Regions from separate parts of the Aneurinibacillus thermoaerophilus genome, predicted to be linked through region 1. Evidence: predicted binding sites of a transcription regulator. Region 1 holds the regulator's gene; the other holds the start of a gene.

What was found. The regulator Rex, encoded in region 1, represses fermentation and respiration genes when NADH is low (regulators of the CRP and FNR family bind a similar motif). The targets are predictions, from matches to a motif close to TTGTGAAATATTTCACAA.
Region 2: K3F53_RS15460 (DoxX family membrane protein) is a predicted target of Rex. The motif match lies at 2,605-2,622, and genes of this name have one in related genera.

What each region holds. Positions count from the first base shown of each region.
Region 1 is NZ_CP080764.1:1,257,361-1,261,791, forward strand. It holds gene dinG (ATP-dependent DNA helicase DinG) at 1-1,437, shown strand, start outside; gene K3F53_RS06760 (redox-sensing transcriptional repressor Rex) at 1,364-2,077, shown strand; gene K3F53_RS06765 (amidohydrolase family protein) at 2,123-3,424, shown strand; gene K3F53_RS06770 (hypothetical protein) at 3,513-3,698, opposite strand; gene K3F53_RS06775 (cell wall elongation regulator TseB-like domain-containing protein) at 3,836-4,324, shown strand.
Region 2 is NZ_CP080764.1:2,994,904-2,999,334, reverse strand. It holds gene cysK (cysteine synthase A) at 1-800, shown strand, start outside; gene K3F53_RS15475 (bifunctional cystathionine gamma-lyase/homocysteine desulfhydrase) at 804-1,937, shown strand; gene K3F53_RS15470 (YuzD family protein) at 1,948-2,247, shown strand; gene K3F53_RS15465 (YuzB family protein) at 2,254-2,517, shown strand; gene K3F53_RS15460 (DoxX family membrane protein) at 2,727-3,245, shown strand; gene mqnE (aminofutalosine synthase MqnE) at 3,334-4,431, opposite strand, start outside.

The sequences.
Region 1 (4,431 bases):
CAACTGGAGGGTATGCTGCATCATCTGCACCCGGATCGCGGTGTGGGGCTGCTTGAAGAAGTAGAAGAGGCGGTACGGGCTTGGAGTATAGCTGATTATGAGGAAAGCAAACATCTTATTGAGGCGGCGTATCAGCAAATTCGCGAAGGAAAAGAAACGATCCGTGAGATGTACAATTTGCTTTATCAGTGGTCCCACCAGCGGGCGAAAGAAAGTGAAGAAATCGGGCATACGGTGCTTCGTTATAAACAGGAGCACTTAACGAGCCGCTGGGGACGCGCCGTTGTTTCTGCCGTGCGTAACAGCGTGGACTTATTGCTTGCCATCGGCAAGAGGTTGGAGGCGATTTACGCAAACATTCAAAGCGATGACGCGCCGATTGGCATGAAAGGACTTTTGACTGATTTAAACGGGGCTGTGCAGGATTGTCTCGAATACGCGGAGCTATTGCATCATATGTTGCTTACAGAAGATGAAGAGCATGTCTATTGGATTGAACTTGACACGCGCACAACCCGCAAAACGATTTATTTGCACCGCGTGCCGATCGATGTATCGAGCACGTTGCGCGAGCGTTTTTTCAACAAAAAAGAATCTGTCATTCTTACTTCGGCTACGCTAAGCGTCAATTCTTCTTTTGCTTACGCGACGGAACGGTTCGGGCTTGCGGACTTGCTCGCGGAGAACAAAGTAAGTACCATCGTGCTTTCCTCTCCGTTTAACTATAAGCAACAGATGCTCGTTTGCATCCCGAGTGAGGTACCGAATATCAAAGGTTCCTCGGAAGAACAATTTATCCGCGCGCTAATAGATTCACTGGCACGGGTGGCCGTTGCAACGAAAGGGCGAATGCTTGTCTTGTTTACTTCATATGCGATGTTGCGCGGCGTATATGAACATTTGAAAGAAAGGTTAAAAGAAGCGAACATTACTGTTCTGGGACACGGGGTGGACAGCGGTAGCCGCAGCAAATTAACCAAGCAGTTTCGCTCCCTGGAAGCCTGTGTATTGCTTGGCACGAGCAGCTTTTGGGAGGGTGTTGATATTCCTGGCGACGATCTATCCTGCCTTGCAATTGTTCGCCTTCCATTCGTCCCGCCGAATCATCCGCTTGTTGAAGCGCGTAACCAGCAGCTGGAGCAGCAAAACAAAAATGCTTTCATGCAGTTGTCCGTGCCTCAAGCGCTCATCCGGTTTAAGCAAGGATTCGGTCGCCTTGTGCGGACAGGAACGGACCGGGGGGTCGTGCTTATCTATGATCGACGCGTTATCGATGCTCGCTATGGCCGGCTATTTCTTCAGTCGTTACCTGAGACAAACGTAATTGTGAAGCCAACGGAAGATTTATTACCCGAAATTTCGGATTGGCTCGCAAGAACAAAAAGCGCAGAAAGAAACAGCAAGGAGGAAGCGACCGAGCCAAAACAGTGGGGGTAAGGTAAGAAGGAGAGGACAAAAAGTGAAAGTGCCAAAAATATCCGAAGCCGTTGTTAGAAGGCTTCCCGTTTATTTGCGTTATTTGAACAATTTAAAAGCAATGAACGTTCGTACCGTTTCATCGCAGCAGCTTGGCGAAGCGCTTGATTTAAACCCGGCACAAATTCGCAAGGATCTTGCCTGCTTTGGCGAGTTCGGCCGCAAGGGGATTGGCTATGAGGTTAACTATCTTGTGGAAAAAATCAAAAGCATTCTTAAGCTTGACAAGCAGGTTAACGTTTTGTTGGTCGGAGCGGGGCATCTTGGACATGCGATTAGCAATTACAACGCTTATTTAAAAGATAGTATGCGAATTGTCGCTATTTTTGATGCAGATCCGCATAAAATCGGTAAAAAAATCGTAAATATGATGATTCAACCATTGGAAGAATTGGCGAATACGGTAAAAGAAAAGAATATCCGCATTGCCATTATTGCGGTGCCAGCGGACGCAGCACAGGCGGTGGCCGATCGCCTTGTCGCCGCCGGTATTACTGGCATTCTAAATTTCGCACCAACGAATTTACGCGTGCCGGAAAACGTTCGCGTCCATGATGCGGATGTAACGATGGAACTGCATAGCTTGGCGTATTATTTATAAAAAATAGAGTAAGGAGGGAAGGCGCGCTTCCCGCGCGCCTCACATATTATGAAAACAATTATCATTCATGCAACAGTGCTTACAGTGAATAACACGAATGAAGTCATCTATGACGGAGCCATCGCATTTGAAAATGGGGTTCTTACATATGTAGGGCCAACGCCGGAAGAATTGGACACATACGGTGAAGTGATTGACGCGCAGGGTCGGATTGTTATGCCGGGCCTTGTGAATACGCATGGGCATACCGGCATGTCGCTTTTGCGTGGATATGCCGATGATCTGCCGCTACAGGAGTGGCTGGAGACGAAAATGTGGCCGCTGGAAGCGCAATTTACCGAAGAACATGTGCGCTGGGGCACTTCTTTGTCTATTGTTGAGATGCTGAAGACGGGTACGACGACATTTGTGGACATGTATGATCATATGGACATAGTAGCTGAGCTTACCGTCGCATCCGGCATGCGTGCCCGTTTGTGCCGCGGCGTTATCGGACTTTGCCCGCCGGAAGAACAAACGAGAAAACTCGAAGAGGCGAGTGCTTTTGCCGCGAAGTGGAACGGTGCGGCAAACGGGCGCGTTATGACAATGATGGCGCCGCACGGAGCTTACACTTGTCCTCCGGATTATATTGAGCGGATTGTGGCACGCGCCCATGAATTGGACTTGCCGGTGCATATTCATATGTCCGAGACGGAATGGGAAGTACAGCAAAATGTGAACGATTACGGCACCCGTCCGGTAGAGCATCTGGAGAAGCTTGGTGTATTTAACAGGCCGACGCTCGTTGCGCACGCTGTTCATTTAACGGATGAGGAATTGGATACGCTGGCGAAATATGATGTAAAAGTATCACACAATCCGATCAGTAATTTGAAGCTGGGCAGCGGTATTGCACGCGTGCCGGACATGATGGAACGGGGGATTTGTGTTTCGCTTGGAACGGATAGTTCTGCAAGCAATAATAACCTTGATTTATTTGAGGAAATGAAAATGGTGGCGCTTTTGCACAAGGGTCACCGCCAGAATCCGGTGCTCGTTCCGGCGACGGAGGCGCTGCGTATGGCAACGATTTATGGCGCAGAAGCGGTTTTTATGGAGGATCGAATTGGATCGTTGGAAGTCGGCAAACAGGCAGATTTTATTATTCTCGACTCCGGCAGGGTGTTTTTCCATCCGTCGCATGATCCGATTTCGCATGTGGTATACGCGGCGAGCGGGCGGGATGTAAAAGACGTATTCGTTCAAGGCGTGCAACTGGTGAAAGACGGCAGATGTTTGACGATGGATGAGGAAGCGGTTATTGAAAACGCAAACCGGATGTTTGCCAGACTGGAGAAAAAGTAAGGGAAAGAAAAAATTCCCCGCCGTTTGCGGCAGGGACAATGGAAGATGGATAGGTAGGGGAATTAAAATGCGAATCCTTGCCTGTGGTTTAAGGCCGTTCCATTATGATCCAAGAATGAAGGTTCGGCTGACGGAGAGATGCAAAATCATCTTCTCCCGCATGGCGAAACGGGGAGGAGAGAAGCATCCATGAAGGATTTCGTTCATCCGACAATAGCCTGGCCACTTCTTCCGGCAATTGTTCAAAAAGACGCGCAAGGTGCGGTTGCTTCACACCCGCTCACCTCCTCCTGCGCTTACGCTTAGTATTTCCGGGGGGGAAAGGCAGTATGTTTAGCATTTTTTGATTCCCCTGCCGCGCTCCGGCGTGGAACATCTTTGAAAATACGGAAAACAGGTAAGGGTAAACTTATGAAAAAGTTTTGGCTATATGGGCTGTTTGTTTTACTTGTTGCGGCATTGTGCGTGGCGACTTTCATTTATTTGCATCTGCGCGGACAGCAACATGCCATTATTGAGCGTGGAACGGAACTTGCGTTGACACGGACGCAGATAAATGAGGTCACTTCCGTTGACGTGTATTACGGAACAGAAGATTATATTGTTGTCAGAGGAAAGACGCAAACAGGAGAAAAACTTGTGGCCTGGTTTCAGGGGGAGCAAGGGGAAGTGGAGAAAATGTCCCGTCTCATCCCTGAAGAGAATGTTATCGAAGCATTAACTAAACAATACCCGAACTTCCAGCTTATCCATATCATTCCAGCCAAGCAGGGGAAGCAGAAGATGTGGGAAGTATTATTTGAAGATGGAGACAATAGTTTGAACTATTACTACATTGATATGTATACCGGTAAATTTTTGAAGGTATATCGAGTGCCCATTGCAGAAGGTGATTTTTAACATAACACGCGAGAAGTCCCCTTCCTCCACGCCTCCGGCGTAGGTGGGGGATGAATCGCGCTTCTTTTTCCCTTCTATTCGTTGTATAATAGGAATGTACGTTCGTA
Region 2 (4,431 bases), 1.7 Mb from region 1:
GCGTAAAAGACCGGCTTGGCGTTGAATTAATCCGTGACGCGGAAGAGCGAGGCGCACTGAAACCAGGCGGCACGATTATCGAGCCGACGGCCGGCAATACGGGGATTGGTCTGGCGCTGGCCGCAGTAGGTACAGGCTACCGCGTGATTTTTGTTGTGCCGGAAAAATTTTCTTTGGAGAAGCAGGAACTGATGCGGGCTCTCGGTGCAGAAGTGATCAATACACCAACAGAAAAAGGAATGAAGGGTGCAATCGAAAAAGCGAAGCAGCTTGAGCAGGAAATTGCGGGCGCTTTCTGTCCGCAACAGTTTGGCAATCCCGCTAATCCCGCAGCTCACTATAAAACAACCGGGCCGGAAATTTGGCGCCAGATGGATGGCAAGGTGAATGTCTTTGTGGCGGGAGCTGGTTCCGGTGGTACGTTTATGGGAACGGCCCGTTATTTGAAAGAAAAAAATCCGGATATTAAGACGGTGATTGTGGAACCGGAAGGCTCGATTCTAAACGGCGGCAAGCCGGGACCGCACAAGACGGAAGGAATCGGTATGGAATTTTTGCCGGAGTTTATGGACACAAGTTATTTTGATGCTATTCACACGGTTGACGATGTAGATGCATTCCGTCGGGTTAAAGAATTGGCCGCAAAAGAGGGAATGCTCGTGGGCAGTTCGGCAGGAGCAGCAATGCATGCTGCCCTGAAAGAAGCGGAGCAGGCGAAACCGGGAACAAACATTGTTACCATTTTTGCTGACAGCAGTGAGCGTTATTTGAGTCAGAAGATTTATCAGGGAGGGATGTAGACGATGAGAATGAAAACAAAGTTGATCCACGGCGGCGTAGACGGCGATCCTTTAACCGGGGCAGTTAACGTTCCGATTTACCAGGTTAGTACGTATAAACAGGAAGGTGTCGGCAAACACAAAGGATATGAATATTCGCGTACAGGCAATCCAACCCGCTATGCGGTGGAGAAGTATATTGCCGATATTGAAGGCGGTGTACGCGGCTTCGCGTTTGCTTCCGGCATGGCGACACTTTCTTCGATTGTGATGTTGTTTGACGCGGGCGATCATTTCATTGTAGGAGATGACGTATACGGTGGAACGTATCGCGTACTAAGCAAAGTGTTTAACCGCTTTGGTGTAGAGACCACATTTGTGGATACAAGCGATGTGGAAGCCGTGAAAGCGGCGATAAAGCCGAATACGAGAGCGGTCATGCTAGAATCGCCAAGCAACCCGCTTCTGAAAGTAACCGATATCGCGGCGGTAGCCGAAATCACAAAAGAAAACGGGTTGCTTTTGATCGTGGATAACACGTTCATGACACCGTATTGGCAGAATCCGCTTGCACTTGGCGCGGATATTGTATTCCACAGTGCGACAAAATATCTTGGCGGACATAGCGACGTTGTCGCAGGTCTTGCGGTTGTGAAAGACGAAAAATTAGGTGAACGTCTGCATTTTGTACAAAATTCTGTCGGTGCCGTGCTTGGGCCTCAGGATTCTTATATTTTGTTGCGTGGCATGAAAACGCTGGGCGTGCGTATGGAAGAACATGAAGCGAACGCAAGACGCATTGCAGAATGGCTGACTCAGCGTGGAGACATCAAAAAAGTGTACTATCCGGGTTTAAAAGATCATCCAGGCCATGATATCGCAGTGAAGCAGGCGCGCGGCTTCGGCGGCATGATGTCATTTGATGTAGGCAGTTTGGAACGCGCCAACCAGGTATTGTCTCGGGTGAAAATCTTTACGCTGGCAGAAAGTCTTGGTGCAGTGGAAAGTCTAATTTCTGTACCCGCACAAATGACGCACGCTTCCATTCCAGCGGAGCGTCGCGCTGAACTTGGCATTACGGACGGCTTAATCCGCATTTCCGTCGGTATCGAAGATGTGGAAGACTTAATTGAAGATCTAGAACACGCCCTAGCGTAAGGAGAAGCTTATGGAAATTCTTGTTTTTGGAGCGGAGCAGTTGTGTGCCAGTTGTGTGAATTTGCCTTCGGCGAAAGATACGGCTGAGTGGTTGCAGGCCGCCCTTGAACGCAAATACGGGAACGAAGTCAGAGTGCGTTATGTCGATATCGACCAGCCGCTGGAAGGGATGGAAGCGGAGTTTGCCGCGCGTATTCATGCTGAAGAATTTTGGTATCCGCTCGTTGTATTGAACGGTAAAGTCATAGGTGAAGGGAATCCAAAGTTAAAAGATATTCAACAGGCCATTGAAAATATGAAGGTAGGATGATTCATCATGAGACCTATGGTCGAGTTTTGCGTAAGCAATTTATCCCTTGGTTCTGAGACGGTGAAAAAAGTTCTGGAAGAGGAAAATGAAGTGGATGTGTTGGAATATGGCTGTCTCGGTAACTGTGGCCAGTGCTTTGTCCAGCCGTATGCGCTTGTAAATGGAAAATTGATTGCAGGCAAAGACGCACAGGAATTGCTTGCGGCGATTAAAGACCATATTAAGAAGTTGCAGGAAGAAGACGAAGCCTGGAAAAAACTTGGATTTTAATTGCTAAGGCTGAATATGACAAAAAGGACTTTTGTTATATTCAGTCTTTTTTATTAGTTAAGAAAGTCATACTTTTTTATGACATAAATATGAAATTTTACATAATAAAGGTGCATAGAGATAGTAAATTATGTATAATAAAAATGAACTAAACAGAGACATTGAAAAAATATACACATTAGGCCATACCGAAAAGGAGAGAGAAAGTTATGGTAGTCCAATGGCTTAGGGAAAGTAGAGTTGCGGCAGGCGCGATGCTGTTACTGCGCATATGGTTAGGTTATACATGGCTGGTGAGCGGCTGGGAGAAAATTACCGGAGGCTTTCAGAGCGCAGGCTTTTTGAAGGGGGCTGTTGCTAAAGCAACGGGTGAGCATCCTGCGGTGCAAGGATGGTGGGCAAGTTTTATCAAATCGGTTGCTTTACCGAATTCTGGGCTGTTCGACTTCCTTATTCCCTGGGGGGAATTTCTTGTAGGTGTTGCTTTACTGCTTGGGTTGTTTACTACTTTCGCCGGACTGATGGGAATCATTATGAACTTTGCGTTTTTGTTCAGCGGCACAACTAGCATTAATCCGCAAATGGTTCTTTTTACTACATTTATCCTGGTAGCCGGGCGGAATGCAGGCCACTACGGTTTAGATACTTACGTATTGCCGTTGTTGGATAGATGGATGGGCAGAGAACAACAATTGGCGTCTTATAAAGATAGAATAGATAAATTTTAATAATAGCAGAATGTTTGATACGGGAGAGAGAATGAGTTCCAAAAAAACACCAGCAACTATTTCAGATTTGCTGGTGTTTTTCTTATGCTTAATACTCCTTAATAATATTGTAAAACGTATCGCGTTCAACCGGCTGCTTGCCTGCGCCTTTAACGAGCCAAATCAATTCATCGCGCGTCAATCCTGTTTGTGTCAATGCGCCAGCTGCATGGCTGATGCGTTCCTCCACAAGCGTGCCGTGAACATCGGAAGAGCCGAAGTTTAGTGCCATCTGGGTTAATTGGGTTCCAATGTTAATGAAATAAGCTTTAATATGCGGAAAATTGTCCAGCATCAGGCGGCTGATAGCCATCGTTTTCATATCGTCAAATGCGGACGTGCGGCGCTTGATAGAAGCGGTCGCTTTTTTCGGTTGCACGGCCAATGGGATGAATACCATGAATCCTTTTGTTTCATCCTGTAGTTCGCGCACGCGAATCATATGAATAAGGCGTTCCTCCAATTTCTCGATAGAACCGTACAGCATGGTAGCATGCGTTTTTAGTCCCAGGTTGTGCGCGATGCGGTGCACATTTAACCATTCGTCGGTACTTGCTTTTTCCGGACTCATTTTTAGTCGGTATTCTTCTGTGAGGATTTCTGCACCGCCGCCTGGCATCGTATCCAATCCGGCTTTCATGAGCTCTTTTAGCACTTCTTCTTCTGTTAGACCTGAGATTTTTGCAAAAAATACAATTTCCGCTGCCGTGTATGCTTTGATGGTCACGTTCGGATAATGTTTCTTCAGCGTACGAACCGTGTCCAAATAATACTCGAACGGTACGGTGTGATTGTGTCCGCCGACGATATGGAATTCGCGCATTGTAGGTGTGTAACGTTTTTCTACGTATGCAAGCAGTTCTTCCTCGTTCATTGTGTAGGCGCCTTCTTCGCCCGGATCCCGACGAAAGGCACAGAATTTACAGTGCGCTTCACAAACGTTAGTCGGGTTGATGTACATGTTTTCGATAAAATATACTTTATTGTCATTTTTGCGAAGATTTACCTGATTGGCCATCTGTCCGATGGTCAGCAAATCGTTGGAACGATACAACGTCATTCCGTCTTCAAGCGTCAGCCGTTCTCCTGCTTCCACTTTTTCCATAATCGGCAGCAGTGCTTCATCCTGGACGAAGTTTTTTGTAAG